Regions from separate parts of the Alteromonas sp. AO-Serp genome, predicted to be linked through region 1. Evidence: predicted binding sites of a transcription regulator. Region 1 holds the regulator's gene; the other holds the start of a gene.

Region 1 (8,594 bases):
ACCAAGTCGTATGGGATGAATAATAATAGTACGTGGCTTCGCCTACATTAAATATAAGCGTATACGCTCAAGGTGCTGTTGCTAGATTGATAAAGTTAAGTTATAAAAAACGAATATTTTATTAAACTTAATAATTAGGCTTGTTTTGAGCTTTTAATTAAAAAGCCGACATGCCTTTTAAATCAGGGACGATGTATGAAAACTTCGCGCTTGGGTTTTTCTGGCCTTTTTTCTCTTGTAGCTCTAACTGCGTGTGGTGGTGGAGGTGGCTCTGATTCTTCTCCACCTACAAACCCTCCACCTCCACCTCCACCTGAGCCGACAGCACTAGAAATTTTATCAAATCCTTTAGATTACTCAGAGTCACGACTAAACTCGGCGGCAACCACCTATGCTGATGCGAACTACAGTGGAGAAACGAAAGTCTCTACTGTGGATATCAGCGCAGTACAAGAGGTTTACATCACGCTCTTTGGTGACAATACAAGTGGCTCACCCTATGTAGATCAATATGATATCTACACCTTCCTAGATGAGAACGGCAACGTTGAAGGTACGACCGAGTGCTATGAATCAGGATCAGTAACATACTCAGGTAAGCTTGATGAAGACACGGGTACAGGAACGATTACTGTAGACTATGATCAGTGCATTCAATATTACGACTCCACTCGGTATGACGGACAATTTTCGCTAGTTATTACTGACGCAGGTGAAAACAGCTCCGAAGTAACGTCTTATTTCACTACTTTGTCTATGCTAGACGGTGGCGTGCGCACAACATTAAAAGGCTACTTAAGTGTTGATTTTCGCTACCGCCCACAAACAGGTACGTTTTATGAAGAGACGAGGCAGTATCTTACTGTCACGCACAATGGTGAAACTTACAAGGTCAGTGGCACATCAGCAGAAGGGGTGACAAACAACACCTTCGTGTCTGAACTTAATGGTTCAATCTACATTGCGTCTAAAGGCAAATTGGACTTTGCATATTCTTCTGATCAGGGCGACCTTCCCTATTCGTCATCTGGCTCGCTGGTCGTAAAAGGAGATAAAACGGCTGGAATTGACGTTATTGATGGCGCAGTTCGCTATGGCGAAGATAACAACGGCGATGATATTTACGATGTAGGTGTATACTTTAATAATTTAACAGCGTTTGCCAGCGGAAATCATACTGGCCTTGCGCTTTCAGATATCGATGCGATATCCGTACCTCCTGTAGTGAATCAGCCTTATTACTATGCCTATGAGACTGTCTATACCACAGATGAAATCACCGTTGAGCCTGGCTACTATCATGATTCAGATACTCCCGACTCAGAGCTGGTGATTTCGTTTCGCTGGTATGTAAATGGTATAGTCCTTGACGATGTTAATGGTACCACGCTCCCACCTTACAGCGCAGTCTTCGGTGATGAAGTTAAAGTTACCATGGTGGTGTCAGACGGTATTAACGTTGTTGAATCCCAGCCTACTTTCGTTGAGATCGGCAATTCTCCTATGACGCTCACTGCATCGAATATGCCTGAAGTAGTAACTGCGGGCGGATACGTAGAGTTTACCGTATCGATGAGTGACCCAGACAGAGTTGACGATGACGTCGCGGGACAGCTTATTTCAGCGCCTCCCGGTGCTTCATTAAATGCGGAAGGTCTGATGACCTGGAATGTACCTGCGAATCAACTTTTCAACGCTCAAACTTATATGTTTAGTTTCGCTAGCTTAGACGGAACTGAATCCCAACAAACGCTCGAAATCACTTCTTATGCGGACAAGGCCCCAGCTTATGCTCGTACTACTGTGATGACACCAATTTATAATCATGGCTTTGCTATTGCTTCGGCCAATGGTGTAAGTGAACTTATCACGGTAAATGCTCGCAATGTGGGCGCATTTTCGCTAGAAGGCAATACGCTTAAAAATACCTATGTGTATCCGTATAAACTGCCAACTAAAGGCGAAATTAGAAGCGTGCATACCCAAGATGTTGATGGTGACAATAATGATGAAATCTACCTTCTTACTCAACAGGGGTTGTCTGTAATAAAAGACCGCGAAAGTAACGCAGAAGCGGTGTTTATTATTGAAGATAGTATTATTTCTGGCTTATTTTACGACATCAATGGTGACGGAGTTGATGAAGTTGCTTATTTATATGGGAGCGAATATTACAATGCGACCTCTATTGCCATTGTAGATGTTCGCACAGGTGAGCAGTTGCAACAGTACGATATTGACGGTGTCAATAACCTTGCTTTTGGTAACGTAGATGATGACGCATCGATAGAAATGGTAACGAACAATGGTTATGTGTTTGATATCGAAAGCGGTGCCAACCAATGGCTATACGGTGGCGGGTTCAGCGACGCATTTGTTGTGCTGGGTGATATGAATAACGATGGTGTAGATGAAATCATCGGTGCCGATAGTTGGAATGATATCTCAATCTACTCAGCAGTATCGAAAAGCAGTTTGGCGACGGCGGAACATGGTGACATTTGTGATATCGCCTATAGTAAAGAAAGCCCAGCTACAGAAGGAATAGTGGTTGTCTCCGAGTGTCAGTGGGGACAAGTTAGAGGTTTTGCATTAGAAGCGGGACAAATCTCTGAGCAGTGGGCTCTTAACCACAACACTTACAGTGGCATGTCACTTCTCATTGACGATTTAGACAATGACAATGTGGACGACATTATTTGGACTGGTGAGAATCAAATTTTAGTAGCGCAACAAGATGCCAACGGTGAATATGCCTTGTCAGATATAAAAGGTGCGCCGCGCGCGAGTAGATATCATGCCGCGGGTTGGGCACCTTATGGCGATAATGATGAAAGAGCCGTCTTTGTTAGCGATACAAGTAGTTACGAATCATCTATTCAGATTTTATCGGTAGATAAAGAGGATAACTTTGCGATAAGTGCTGAGGTTGGCGAAGATGTCTATAACTATAGCAAACCGGTCGTTACAGACTACAACAATGACGGTGTGGGTGAGTTACTAATAGGGGCACTGGATTATAGTTCGTCGTTTAATGTCGTGAGACTTACAGATAACGCTATTCAGTGGACACTGAACAATAATCAGAATAGTGAAATTTCGTTTATTGAAGCCATTGACGTAAATAACGACAGTTACGCCGATGCAGTTATTATTGAGAACAATCGACTTAAAGCGTTTGATATCGAGAATCAGGTGCTTATCGACTCAATCATTAACGATTTTTCAATTAATGCGCTTGCTGCCTCTGAAAAAGACGGTGTGCATTATTTTGCTGTTGGGGGCTATAGTTCGCTCAAGCTCTATAAAATGCAGGATGGTGAATTTGTTGGATTGAATGAATTGGAAACCAATTGTGACCAATTGCTCACGGTAAATTTTGATAGTGATAGCGAACTTGAGTTTGCGTGTTTAAATAGAAACTACAACACCATCAACGTTTATGACGTGGCGAGCGATACATTAGAACTCAAAGACGCTATAGCACCGTCATTCTACCCTCAGTATATAGCGGCTGTTCCAACGACGTCGTCTAATCAGTCGATTATCGCTATCTACCAGCCTAACGAGAATGACTATTCGTACAATTATTATGACAGCATCGCATATCGCGTGGTTGAGGTTGATAATAAAGGCAATGTGGTGTGGCAAAGCCCTGGACTTGGGCTCGATAATGTTGAAGGCATGCGCACACGTCAAAATAGTGATGGGGAGCTGGAGTTACAAATTAGTAACCCGAACATGGCTCTTCTCGTAAAATAAGAGGAAAGCACTTGTCGTAGGCTTTTGCAGATCGCAAAAGACGCGGCAAGTGCTTGTTATTTAGTTTTAGGTGTATATACTTACAGGAACTGTATGAACAGACAGGTCTTTTATGCGCCCACTCACAGCTCGACAAACCGAAGTTTTAGAACTTATTAAAACAACCATGTTAGAAACGGGAATGCCGCCTACTCGTGCGGAAATAGCCCGTCAGCTTGGCTTTCGTTCTGCTAATGCAGCAGAGGAACATTTGAAAGCATTGGCGCGTAAAGGCGTGATTGAAATTTTGCCTGGTACGTCTCGTGGCATTAAGCTCAATATCCCTCTTGATAACGACGCACAAGAAGAAGAAGGCCTACCGTTAATTGGGCGTGTTGCAGCTGGTGAGCCGATCTTGGCGCAAGAGCATGTTGAATCGCACTACAAAGTCGATCCTGCACTGTTTCAACCCCATGCCGACTTTTTGCTACGCGTTAACGGTATGAGCATGAAAGACATTGGTATTTTAGACGGTGATCTTCTCGCTGTTCATCGCACTACTGATGTACACAACGGTCAGGTGGTTGTGGCGCGTGTAGATGAAGACGTCACCGTAAAGCGTCTAGAGAAGCGCGGGCGTGAAGTATTGCTTCATGCTGAGAATGATGAGTTTGCACCAATAAAAGTTGATTTGGCGACTGAACATTTTGCGATAGAAGGTATTGCGGTGGGTGTGATCAGAAACGCTGACTGGATGTAGTATTTTAGCTTGTTTGTATAAAAGCGGCGCGTTAGCCGCTTTTTTTATGTCTTTTGTTCCTGTTTTTTTCTTCAATCTGCCAACTTAGGTTTTATCCTGCCCAGCAAACCTGTTGGTTTTCTGCGCGCTTATTTTTATCATTACTCACGTTATTCTTTCTATGAATGCTTCAAGTATTTTCCATTTTTTATTTTGAATTTTGTTTGAAATCGACATTGAGTAATCGATTACTTATTGATTTCTTAACTAGTTAGTCGAGCATTTACTTTAACCCCGTGTTCAAAATGCCTGTTTGATTCCAAGGGCATCCCACAGCAATGGCTTTCTCTTTTTGCACGTGAAATCCCTCGCGACCATTTTAGTAAATGATTAAAAATTAACCACTTCGTTAAATTTTTAATAGAAAAGACTAGACGGCACGACATTATTGCGCAATTCTTATACAGAGATTAACAAAATAATAACAATGACTCTAAATTTGTTTTACAAGTTGAGGTTATGGGTCAATCGTTCGCAAACCATTTGGTAGGGCATCGCGCAAATTAATCAGCGTCTTTGACCACGCCATTACGGAGGTGCTGAGTGAAACAACTAACGACCGTTTTCGCAAAATGGTGTTCTAGTATACCAATTTTGCTTTTTTCCCCTTTGCTTTTTGCGCAAGAAGCAAGCGAAGAAGCCTCTTCGCTTAATTTGAGACGCGGTGCTACCGACATCAGTGGGCAGGTATACGACCTCCATATGTTGATGTTCTTCATTTGTGTAGGTATCGCGGTTGTAGTTTTTGGCGTGATGTTCGCCTCAATGTATCTACATAGAAAGTCCCGTGGCGCCAAGCCAGCTAATTTTCACGAAAACGTGAAGGTCGAAATTGCTTGGACCGTTATTCCTTTCCTTATTCTTATTTTCATGGCGGTACCCGCAGCGAATACTCTAATTGCTATGGAAGACACGTCTGAGCCTGACATGACGGTGTTAGTAACAGGCTCTCAATGGAAATGGCATTACAAGTACATGGATAGCGATGTAGAGTTTTATTCTTTACTCGCCACTCAGCGCGAGCAAATAGAAAACAAATTTCAGAAAACAGATAACTACCTGCTGGAAGTTGACCGTCCCTTGGTTATTCCTACTGGGAAAAAAGTACGCTTTCTTATTACCTCTGACGACGTTATCCACTCTTGGTGGGTTCCTGACTTTGCCGTGAAAAAAGATGCCAACCCCGGCTTTATTAACGAGTCTTGGGCCAAGGTGAATGAGCCGGGTATTTATCGCGGACAGTGCGCGGAGCTTTGTGGTAAAGACCATGGCTATATGCCGGTTGTGGTAATTGCTAAAGAACCCGCCGAGTTTGAAAAGTGGATGGGCGAACAAGAAGAGATTGCTCGTAAAGCAAAAGAAGAAGAGCAGCGTCTACTTTCTATGAATATGTCTATGGATGAACTGATGAAAGAGGGCGAGCGAGTATACAACGCAACGTGCGCTGCTTGCCATATGCCAAATGGTGAAGGTTTACCTGGCGTGTTCCCGGCATTAAAAGGCAGCAAGATGGCACTAGAAGATCAGCAAGGTCACATTGACATCGTGCTGCATGGAAAGTCAGGAACAGCCATGCAAGCGTTTGGAAAAATGCTAAGTCTTAAGGAAATTGCCGCCGTAGTCACTTACGAGCGAAATGCCTGGGGCAATAAAACTGGCGATATGGTTCAAGCCAAAGATGTCAACGCAGTGGCAAACGGAAACTAGGAGCAGACAATGAGCAAAGCAACTGAAGTTATTTCGCCAGATACCTCTGCGCCTCACAGTGGTCAAGTAAATGACGGTCACCTACATGATGACCATGAACACCACGATCATATTCCTAAAGGGATAACGCGTTGGTTGTTTACCACTAACCATAAAGACATAGGCACACTTTATTTGTGGTTTGCCTTTATTATGTTTTTAGTTGGTGGTGCGATGGCCATGGTGATCCGCGCTGAACTATTCCAACCCGGTCTACAAATTGTAGAGCCAAACTTCTTTAACCAAATGACTACGGTACACGGGCTTATCATGGTATTTGGTGCAGTAATGCCAGCCTTTACTGGGCTCGCAAACTGGCTTATTCCCATGATGATCGGCGCCCCTGACATGGCGTTACCGCGCATGAATAACTGGAGCTTCTGGATTTTACCAGGTGCCTTTCTCATTCTATTGAGCTCGCTCTTTATGGAAGGCGGGGGCCCTGCTTTTGGATGGACTTTCTACGCGCCCCTTTCAACGACTTACAGTGGCGATTCGACAGCGTTGTTTGTGTTCTCTGTTCACATCATGGGTATTTCATCCATTATGGGTGCGATTAACGTGATTGTGACCATCTTTAATATGCGTGCGCCAGGCATGACCTGGATGAAAATGCCGCTGTTTGTATGGACGTGGCTTATCACGGCATTCTTGCTGATTGCGGTAATGCCAGTGCTCGCCGGTGCGGTTACCATGGTGTTAACTGATAAGTTCTTTGGCACGAGCTTTTTTGATGCTGCTGGTGGCGGCGACCCGGTTATGTTCCAGCATATTTTCTGGTTCTTCGGGCACCCTGAAGTGTACATTATGATCTTGCCCGCTTTCGGCATTATCTCGCAAATTGTTCCTACCTTCTCTCGAAAGCAGCTGTTTGGATACGCGTCTATGGTTTACGCCACGGCGTCGATTGCGCTGCTCTCTTTTGTTGTGTGGGCTCACCATATGTTCACCACGGGCATGCCGGTGTACATGGAAATGTTTTTCATGTTTGCCACCATGCTTATCTCGGTGCCTACTGGCGTAAAAGTGTTTAACTGGGTAGCGACCATGTGGCGCGGCTCACTGAGCTTTGAAATGCCAATGATGTTCGCTATTGCCTTTATTGTGCTGTTCACCATTGGTGGGTTGTCAGGGCTAATGTTGGCGATCACGCCCGTGGACTTCCAATATCACGACACTTACTTCGTTGTAGCCCATTTCCACTATGTACTGGTAACTGGCGCGGTCTTTTCCATCATGGCTGCGGTGTATTACTGGTTGCCTAAATGGACGGGAAAAATGTATGACACAGCTTTAGCTAAATGGCATTTCTGGTGCTCACTGGTATCGGTCAATGTGTTGTTCTTCCCTATGCACTTTGTGGGTTTGGCTGGTATGCCACGCCGTATTCCTGACTATGCATTGCAGTTCGCTGATTTTAATAAATGGATAAGCCTGGGTGGTTTTGCATTCGGTTTATCTCAGCTCATCTTTCTTGCCCTGCTTATCAAGGCATGCAAAAAGCAAGGTGAGCCGGTATCAGCGCAAGTTTGGGACGGCGCAGAAGGATTGGAATGGGAAATTCCATCACCCGCTCCTTATCACACGTTTGAAACGCCACCTGTCGTTAAGTAACGGTAGGTGGAGTTGTGAATAGGTCATTCCTTTCAACCGGCAAAAGCCGATGGGAATGACATTCACACATTGCAGGTGGTGAGGGAGATAAACGACTAAACAAGCGTTTACCAACCTTCATCTATGGATTTACCCGGAGGTCACGTGATGTCACAGCAAAGCGCAAACAACAAGATGGTTATTAAACTTGTTGCTATTGTCATTGGCATGTTTGGCTTCGGCTTTGCCCTTGTTCCCTTGTACGACGTATTTTGCGACGTTACGGGAATTAACGGAAAAACCGAAGGCACGGCTGCGGTTTATCAATCGGTTGAGATTGATGAGTCGCGAGAAGTGACCGTCGAGTTTATTACTCGCACAAATACCGGTATGCCCTGGGAGTTTCGTGCTGAAACCAAGCGCGTGAAAGTGCACCCTGGCGAACTTAATACGGTATCGTTTTATGTGAGAAACCCTGCATCAAGCAATATCGTAGCTCAGGCCATTCCCTCTGTATCCCCCGGAACGGCAGCACTGTACCTGAACAAGACTGAATGCTTCTGCTTCAATCAGCAGCCATTAGATGCGGGTAGTGAAGCCTATATGCCCATGCAGTTTTATGTAGACCCTCAGCTACCTGAAGAAATTACGTTTTTTACCTTGCAGTACACACTCTATGACGTCACAGCGCGAGCCAGTGACCTAACGACAACAC
Region 2 (8,594 bases), on a different contig from region 1:
GGCGCGCGCTGCTTCGCACGTTTTGTTAAGCAAAAAGGTCTCATTAATCGCAACAAAATTGTCGTAAGCACCAAAGCTGGAAAAATGGTGCTGTATCTTGAGAAAGATGGTCAGGTTACTGTGAACATGGGTAAACCTGAATTCGAACCTGCGAATATTCCACTTAAAGCCAATAAGCAAGAAAACACCTACATATTGCGAGTCGGCGAAAGCACGCTATTCATTGGATCGGCATCGATGGGTAACCCACATTGCGTGATGGAAGTCGACGACGTTGATACTGCTAATGTGGCCGAGATTGGTCCGCTTGTTGAAAAGCACGAACGCTTCCCTGAAGGCGTAAACGTTGGCTTTATGCAAATAATCAATGAGTCACATATTAAACTTCGCGTATTTGAACGAGGTTCAGGTGAGACCTTGGCCTGTGGTAGCGGCGCTTGTGCAGCGGTTGCAATTGGCCAGATTCAGGGTAAATTAGGAAAAGACGTGCGGGTGGACTTACCCGGAGGCAGTTTACGTATACGCTGGCCTGGCCCAGATAACGTGTTAAAAATGACAGGGCCTGCTGAGCACGTGTACGACGGACATATAAATCTATGAGCGAATTATCAGGGCAGTCTAACGCTACGCAATTGATTGAGCCATTTAACGACACAACGGAATTGTCGAGTGCCGATGTGCGCGCGTTCTTGTTACAAAACCCTGAGTTCTTTGCCGAGCACCCCGACCTTCTTGAAAAAATTAAGCTTCCCCACGAGCAGAAAGGCAGTGTTTCACTGGTAGAAATTCAAAGCGATCAGCTTCGAAAGAAAGTTAGGCAGCTTAATTTTAAACTCAATCAGCTGGTGAGCATCGCTAAACAAAACGAAAAAATATATCGCGTTTACACCGATTTAAACGTGCAGCTTCTGCGCTGTGAAAGTGTTGCCGAAGTTCAGTTTACTTTGGAAGATGTGCTTCAAGAGCGTTTACAATTGTCGTCGGCGGTCATTAAAAGCTTTAAAGGTCCGCACGCGATCCCTGAGCTACAGCAACGTTTATTTACTGAAAAACGTTTTAAAAATACCAACTTTTTCTTTGGTCGATTATCTCAGCACGAACGCCAGCTTCTTTTCGGAGAAAGCCCTGCGGAGTCTGTAGCGCTAATGCTGCTTGGTGACAACCGTGAACTCGGTATTTTAGGTATTAGCAGCAGTGACGCCAGCCACTTCACTCCAGATATGGACACCCTGTTACTTCAACAGCTTCAGCAAGTGCTTAATATCATCTTGCCTGAAATGATGGGATATTAGGTGTAGTGTCTACGGACGCATTGATAAGCGAGCCTTGCCAGCAATGGCTAGATAAGTTTCTGCTACATCTACAGGTAGAACGCGGGTTATCTCTTCACACTATCAAAAATTATCAGCGCCAACTCACAGAAGTTGCAAAGCTACTTGGGCTTTACGAGTGGTCGGGACTAACGCCAAGCGACATAAAGCGGGTAATGGCTGATGCAAAGATGTCAGGGCACAGCCCACGCAGTATAGCATTGCGCCTATCGGCACTTAGAACCTTCTGCCAATATCTTATCGATCATCAGCAACTATTCAGCAACCCTGTAGAAGGTATTCAAGCTCCGAAGCAAGGGAAGCCATTGCCTAAGCAACTAAGCGTGGATGAAATGCAGCAGCTTCTTAATGCCTCCCCCCGAAGCAGTGACGACGATGAGGGTATGCAATTACGTGATGTGGCTATGTTTGAGCTACTTTATGGCTGTGGACTGCGCTTAAGCGAACTGACTGGGCTTAATTTGGCCGACTGTCTAAAGGACGGTACGGTGAAGGTCATGGGTAAAGGAAGTAAACAGCGAATACTTCCGTTAGGCCGACACGCACAAAAAGCACTTAACGCGTGGTTAAAGGTACGCCCTGCCTACGCATCACCATACGAAAGTGCGGTCTTTGTGAGTAAGCGCAAAACCCGCATATCCAATCGACAAGTCGCTAATCGCCTCGATAAAATGGCAAGCGAACAGTCGCTGTCACAAAAAGTAAGCCCTCACAAACTGCGCCATTCCTTTGCTACCCACGTATTAGAATCCAGCGGAGATTTGCGTGCGGTTCAAGAGCTATTAGGTCATGCTAACTTGTCAACGACACAAGTTTATACCCATCTGGATTTTCAGCATCTCGCTAAGGTTTATGACGCGGCTCACCCTCGCGCACACAAGAAATAACGCTACTAGAAGGTTTCCCCATGCAGTTTTTCAGGTCTATCAATAACGTCGAGGCTATGACCTTCGACCTTGATGACACCCTTTATAATAATGAACCTATTATTCGACGCGCAGAGCAAGCCCTTCAAGCGCATATTGCTGAACATCACAAACATGCGGCTAAGCTAACATCGCTTGATTGGCTACAGCTTAAACGTGCGGCTATCGCCAAAGACGCGCGATTGGCTTCTGATATGGGGCAGCTTCGTCGCGTTGTTTTAAGCGCTGCACTATCTGGCACGCCAGCAAGTCAGTTATCAATAGTCCCTACAGAAGACACTGCATTACGTGCTGCTGTAGACAGCTGCTTTAATTGTTTTTATGACGCAAGAAGCGATTTTGCATTAGCCAGTAATGTTCACCACACCCTCGATAAACTTAGCCAGCATTTACCGCTCGTTGGTATTACTAACGGCAATGTAAACGCGCAAAAAGTAGGGTTAGACCGTTACTTCACGGCGATCTTACACGCCAGTGTGGAACGGCCTATGAAGCCTGCTCAAAACATGTTTGATGAAGCGGCCTCACTGATAAAGGTAACGCCTGCGCACATTTTACATGTGGGCGATAATATTATTAAAGACGTGTTCGGTGCCATTAATGCAGGCTATCAGTCGGCATGGTTTGCATGTAATCGTCCAATGCAGTTGAAATTAGAACCCGTTTCAGTACTTCCACACGTTCAGCTTGATTCATTAGAAGAGCTTATTCAATTTGTCTAGGCGCTATTTATCTCGAAAATACAGACCTTTACTACTCATTCTTTTGCGGGATGTGAACCTTTGAGTAAGCCGCATTCTTAAAGGTCTAGAGAGCCGCACTTAGGGTGTATAGATTTTGACGCTCACTCGTTATACACTGAAAACTGAAGTCGTAGTTTTTGTGTCCTCATGGAAAAACCTGCTATCTCGAAGTCAAGGTCGCAACAAGCGTCCAAGGTAGATAAGCCAACCTCGAATGTTCATGAACATGCCGAGACAGGTCGTTCTTTTTGGCCGTTTAAGCCACTGTCTGGCTTGTATCAAGATGTATTTATTATCTTGTCTTGGATTGCCATATGGCAAATTGGACGCATTGTTGAATACACTGAACACGCCAGTGTTTGGTTTCCTGCGGCAGGCTACACCCTTGCATGCTTCTTAGTTTTAGGTTGGCGCGCGGTAGTGCCTATTATGGTGGCCGCCATTGCGATTACCGTCTGGAATGGTCATAACTACTTGCTGCCGTTAAATAACGTAGAAATGATGTGGGGCGGCGTGTTATTCGGCGTTGCACATATGCTCCCTTACTATGCAGGAGCCAGTGTTCTCGGCCATCTATTGAGAAAGCCCGACGTCACCACACCCCAATTAATCGTCTCGTTCTTAATCATCGGCTGTATTTCGTCGTTAGTTGCTACGCAACTAGTCATTGGTTCACTTGTTCTCACTAATCAGATGTCAGCGGCGGATATTAAAGAAGCGATGCTGCCCTTTTGGATAGGGGATATGGCTGGTGTTGTAGTGCTTGCACCTCTTTTTGCTGGCTTGTTAGTAAAAATAAGTGCGGCATCTAAAATAGACCTCTTAGCATTTTCTAACTGCGCTTCATCCGATTTACACAGCTACTTTAAAAAAGTGGCAATCAATTTGGCCCTCATACTATTCGTCATGTTATTGGCAAAACTTACCCAGTCTCGTGACAGTGCATTTGCTATCTTTTTTCTCGCCATTACCCACATGTGGATAGCGTGTACTGAAAGTACGAAGCGCAATGTTATAAGCCTTGCAATAAGCAGCTTATGCATTGTTTTGCTGGTGCATATATTCGCCTTAATGGATTACGTCAAAGTGTATCAGTTTGCACTCAACGTTATTGCAGCCAACGCGTTGTTTGGTATAGCCATTCCTCAGTTACAAGCAGACAATGCTCTGCTCAAAGACCGTGTTTTTGTGGATACCTTAACCCAAGCTTATACGCGGGAGTATTTGGCCCAGCGCAGCGCACTAGAAATGGCTCAGAGCCGTGAATCTGGAAGCTCGCTTTATTTCGTTATGTTTGATTTAGATAAGTTTAAACGTATTAACGACGAATTAGGCCATGTAGACGGCGACAACGCATTGCGCCGACTAAGTCAGGTGACGAAGGATATTGTGCGTAAAGCTGATGTTTTTGCCCGTTTCGGCGGCGACGAATTTGTATTGCTTCTGCCTAATATCAGCGAGCAAAACGCCCTTAATTTGGTGGAAAAGGTACGTGAAGGTATAAACGCAATCATTATTTCAGAAGTGTCATTATCATCGAGCTTCGGCGTCACTCTCATGCAGCAAAGCGATACACTCGAGACACTTATTCAGCGCGCCGATCGGGCACTCTACGCATCAAAAGAAAAAGGCGGCAACACAATAACCCTCAAATAATGGGGTCAGAGTACATTTAATTGCTCAAAAAACCCTGAAGACCAAAATGTACTCTGACCCCAATTTTATACGTGGGAGTTATCTTCTAGTACGTTTTGGCGCATGGATTCACATGGGCTTTGACAAACCGGTCTCCCAACCACTTTAGCTGGAACACCCACCACAGTAACGTGAGCTGGAACACTATTAAGTACAACGCTACCAGCGCCTACTTTTGAGCCTTCACCTATCTCGATATTTCCAAGGATCTTGGCGCCAGCGCCAATTAACACGCCTTGGCGAATTTTAGGGTGACGGTCGCCCGACTCATTACCGGTACCACCTAATGTAACGCTCTGCAAAATAGATACGTTGTCTTCAACCACTGCAGTTTCGCCCACTACAATGCCAGTTGCGTGGTCAAACATGACGCCTTTACCAATACGCGCAGCAGGGTGGATATCTACACCAAAGCTTGCCGAGTTGCGGCTTTGTAAGAATAAAGCAAGCTGGTGACGACCGTGCACCCAGAGGTAATGCGCCATGCGGTGTACTTGCACAGCATGAAAACCTTTAAAGTGAAGTAAGGGAGTAAGGTAATCGTTGACCGCCGCATCCCGCGCCTTAATCGCTAGAATGTCAGCAATAGCCGCTTCGCTGATGCCAGGCTCAAGTAAGTAAGCTTCATCGAAAACTTCACGAATGGCGAGCGCAGGCATGACGTCGTCTGCCATTTTGTTCGACAGAATAAAGCTAAGCGACGATTCAAAGTTGTGATGTGCAAGAACACTGGCATGCACATAGCTAGACAGCAAAGGCTCTTTTTCAGCAACAACTTGCGCTTCTTGTTTCAGCGTAGACCAAAAATCGATGGGCGTTGTAAGTGCGGTCATGAGCATGTCCCGTTATATAAAAATGCTGTGTTCTATCAGAAAATTGGGTAAGCAATCTAAACTTGTTCCTTGCTGGGCATATCTATGCTGACAAAAGGGAACGCGTAAAAGTTTACCTGAGTTTGATGTGATGCAATACCGATGTGATACCGACCAAGCGCATAATTCGATCAATTTATCGAATTAATTCGTTATAGCTAATAACCGTATCGTACATGTATACATCGTTAAAGCATTCTGCTCTCTCGCTGCGTCTAACTGAGTGCTTCAATTAATTTAATAGAACGTTCAGAGCGCTCGTATCTTTCATTAAATAATACTTAAAATCATGATTACACACGAACGTATAATGCCGTTGAAGTTTATCTTCACTGGGAAAAACTGGACTGTATAAATTAACAGGCAGGTGGCATAATAGCGCGCTGCTGAATGTATAACACTATCAACTAACAGGTACCACACTATGGATGTATCTCGACTGCTAGACGAGCTAAACGACAAACAGCGTGAAGCAGTAGCAGCCCCACTATCTAACGCCCTAGTTTTGGCTGGCGCGGGCAGTGGTAAAACCCGCGTATTAGTGCATCGCATTGCGTGGTTAATGGAAGTCGAAAACATCGCCCCTTTTTCTATTTTGGCAGTAACCTTTACCAATAAAGCAGCCAAAGAAATGCGCGGCCGAATAGAGTCGTTGATGGGTCGCAGCCTGCACAATATGTGGATTGGTACCTTCCACGGGCTTGCGCATCGCTTGCTACGCGCGCACCATGCAGAAGCCAACTTGCCTGAGAATTTTCAGATAATTGATTCGGACGATCAGTATCGACTTATTCGCCGCATTCTGAAGGCCATGAACCTGGACGAAAAGCATTGGGCGCCTCGTCAAATTCAGTGGTACATAAATGGCAACAAAGACGAAGGCTTGCGCCCTCAGCACATTGAAACCCACGGCGATCATATTCAAAAGACCATGCGCGAAGTCTATGCGGCATATCAAGACGCTTGCGACCGTTCAGGCTTGGTAGATTTTGCTGAACTGTTGCTACGCGCACATGAATTATGGGCTAAAAACCCAGAAGTATTAGCCCACTATCAACGTCGTTTCCGTGCAGTGTTAGTAGACGAATTCCAAGATACCAACAATATCCAATATGCATGGCTTCGTATGCTGTGTAGTGGTGGTAATAATAACATTATGATTGTTGGCGACGACGATCAGTCTATTTACGGCTGGCGCGGCGCGAACGTAGATAATATTCAGCACTTTCTGAAAGACTTCAACGAGCCTACTACTATTCGCCTTGAGCAGAATTACCGCTCTACAGGAAACATTCTTAAAGCGGCGAACACGGTTATCGACAACAATACGGGCCGTTTAGGGAAAGAACTTTGGACGGAAGACGCGCAAGGCGAGCTTATTTCTGTATATGCGGGTTTCAACGAGCTAGATGAAGCGCGCTTTATTGTTTCGAAAATCAAAGATTGGCTTAATCAAGGCAACGCCCTTACTGATACCGCCATTCTTTATCGAAACAACGCCCAGTCTCGAGTACTGGAAGAAGCCTTGCTGCACGAAGGGCTGGCGTATCGCATATACGGCGGTCTGCGCTTCTTCGAACGCCAAGAGATTAAAGACGCCCTTGGCTATATGCGTATGGTGAGCCACCCGCACGACGATGCAGCTTTCGAGCGTGTAGTAAACACCCCAAGTCGCGGTATTGGTGAGAAAACCTTATCGCAAGTGCGCGACACCGCGCGAATGCACAACTGTTCAATGTGGCAGGCGTGTCAGTTGCTCATTAATGAAGGTGGCTTTAAAGGCCGCGCGCTAAACGCTATGCAAAGCTTTGTGTTGCTAATTACTGAGCTAGAGCAATCCACGTTAGATGAGCCCCTTGACCAACAAGCCGATAAAGCTATTCGCCAGTCTGGTCTGTACGCCATGTACCAAGCAGAGCGCGGAGAAAAGGCCCAAGCACGACTAGAAAACTTGGAAGAATTGGTTACTGCATGTAAAACCTTTATCGTGCCTGAAGAAGCCGAAGAAATGTCGCCTCTGGCAGCCTTTCTAGCTCATGCGTCGCTGGAAGCAGGTGAAACCCAGGCGGATAAAGACCAGGATGCCGTGCAGATGATGACTATACACACCGCTAAAGGCCTTGAATTTCCACTGGTATTCTTAGCAGGTGTAGAAGAAGGCATGTTCCCTAGCCAAATGACCAACGACGAGCCAGGTCGAATGGAAGAGGAACGCAGACTTTGCTATGTTGGTATGACCAGAGCAATGCAAAAGTTGTATATTACTTATGCAGAAAGTCGTCGACTCTATGGCCAAGATAAGTATCATACTGCTTCTCGATTTATTCGCGAAATGCCAGCAGACTGCGTTGAAGAGGTTAGGCTGAAATCGACTATTTCGCGGCCCGTGCACAACCGCTTTAGCCAAGCAACGTCGCACGCCAGTTTTGAAGAAACGGGCTTTAGTTTAGGTGAGCGAGTTGTACACCGTAAATTTGGCGAAGGGATCGTACTTAACTACGAAGGGAGTGGTGAGCACGGTCGAGTTCAAGTAAACTTCGACGAATTTGGCAGCAAATGGCTGGTACTTGCTTACGCAAAGCTGGAGAAAGCGTAACATTATTAATAGGCAAGGTAGCCTAAACCTAAGTTGAAATGTATGCAGCAACACGTGCTGATCATCGAAAATGGTGAAGGCAACCTTGAACTTATAGCGAAATTAGTACGCCGGGCAGGCCTTACCCCCGTTGGCGCAACGTCGCTGACAGAAGGCAAAGCACGGTTTTCGCAAAATATGCCGGAAACCTTTCTGTGTGCTATTGTTGCATACTCGCTTCCCGATGCACCAAAAGGCGAAGCCATCGACTTTACGGTTGAGTCTTTCATTCCCACCATTGCTACAACAGAAAGTTTAGATAGCGCTATTCGCGATAAAGTCCTAGAACGTAACGTTGTCGATTACATTCCCAAAGAAAATTCGCAGAACTACGACTACCTGAATCGTCTTATTAGCCGATTAGAAAAAAACAAGTCTACTGGCGTCGTCGT

The links. Region 1 encodes LexA, which represses DNA repair genes until DNA is damaged. Its sites were predicted from a motif close to TACTGTATNNNNATACAGTA; they were not measured.
Region 2: uvrD (DNA helicase II) is a predicted target of LexA. The motif match lies at 5,913-5,932, and genes of this name have one in related genera.

The regions. Positions count from the first base shown of each region.
Region 1 is NZ_JAFLMX010000347.1:2,517-11,110, forward strand. Features, by position in the region: gene QVA83_RS21580 (sensor domain-containing diguanylate cyclase) at 1-23, shown strand, start outside; gene QVA83_RS21585 (hypothetical protein) at 196-3,762, shown strand; gene lexA (transcriptional repressor LexA) at 3,875-4,501, shown strand; gene coxB (cytochrome c oxidase subunit II) at 5,084-6,247, shown strand; gene ctaD (cytochrome c oxidase subunit I) at 6,257-7,900, shown strand; gene QVA83_RS21605 (cytochrome c oxidase assembly protein) at 8,048-8,594, shown strand, end outside.
Region 2 is NZ_JAFLMX010000101.1:6,103-14,696, forward strand. Features, by position in the region: gene dapF (diaminopimelate epimerase) at 1-600, shown strand, start outside; gene QVA83_RS07965 (DUF484 family protein) at 597-1,292, shown strand; gene xerC (tyrosine recombinase XerC) at 1,298-2,218, shown strand; gene QVA83_RS07975 (HAD-IA family hydrolase) at 2,239-2,979, shown strand; gene QVA83_RS07980 (sensor domain-containing diguanylate cyclase) at 3,148-4,656, shown strand; gene cysE (serine O-acetyltransferase) at 4,722-5,528, opposite strand; gene uvrD (DNA helicase II) at 5,992-8,163, shown strand; gene QVA83_RS07995 (GGDEF domain-containing response regulator) at 8,206-8,594, shown strand, end outside.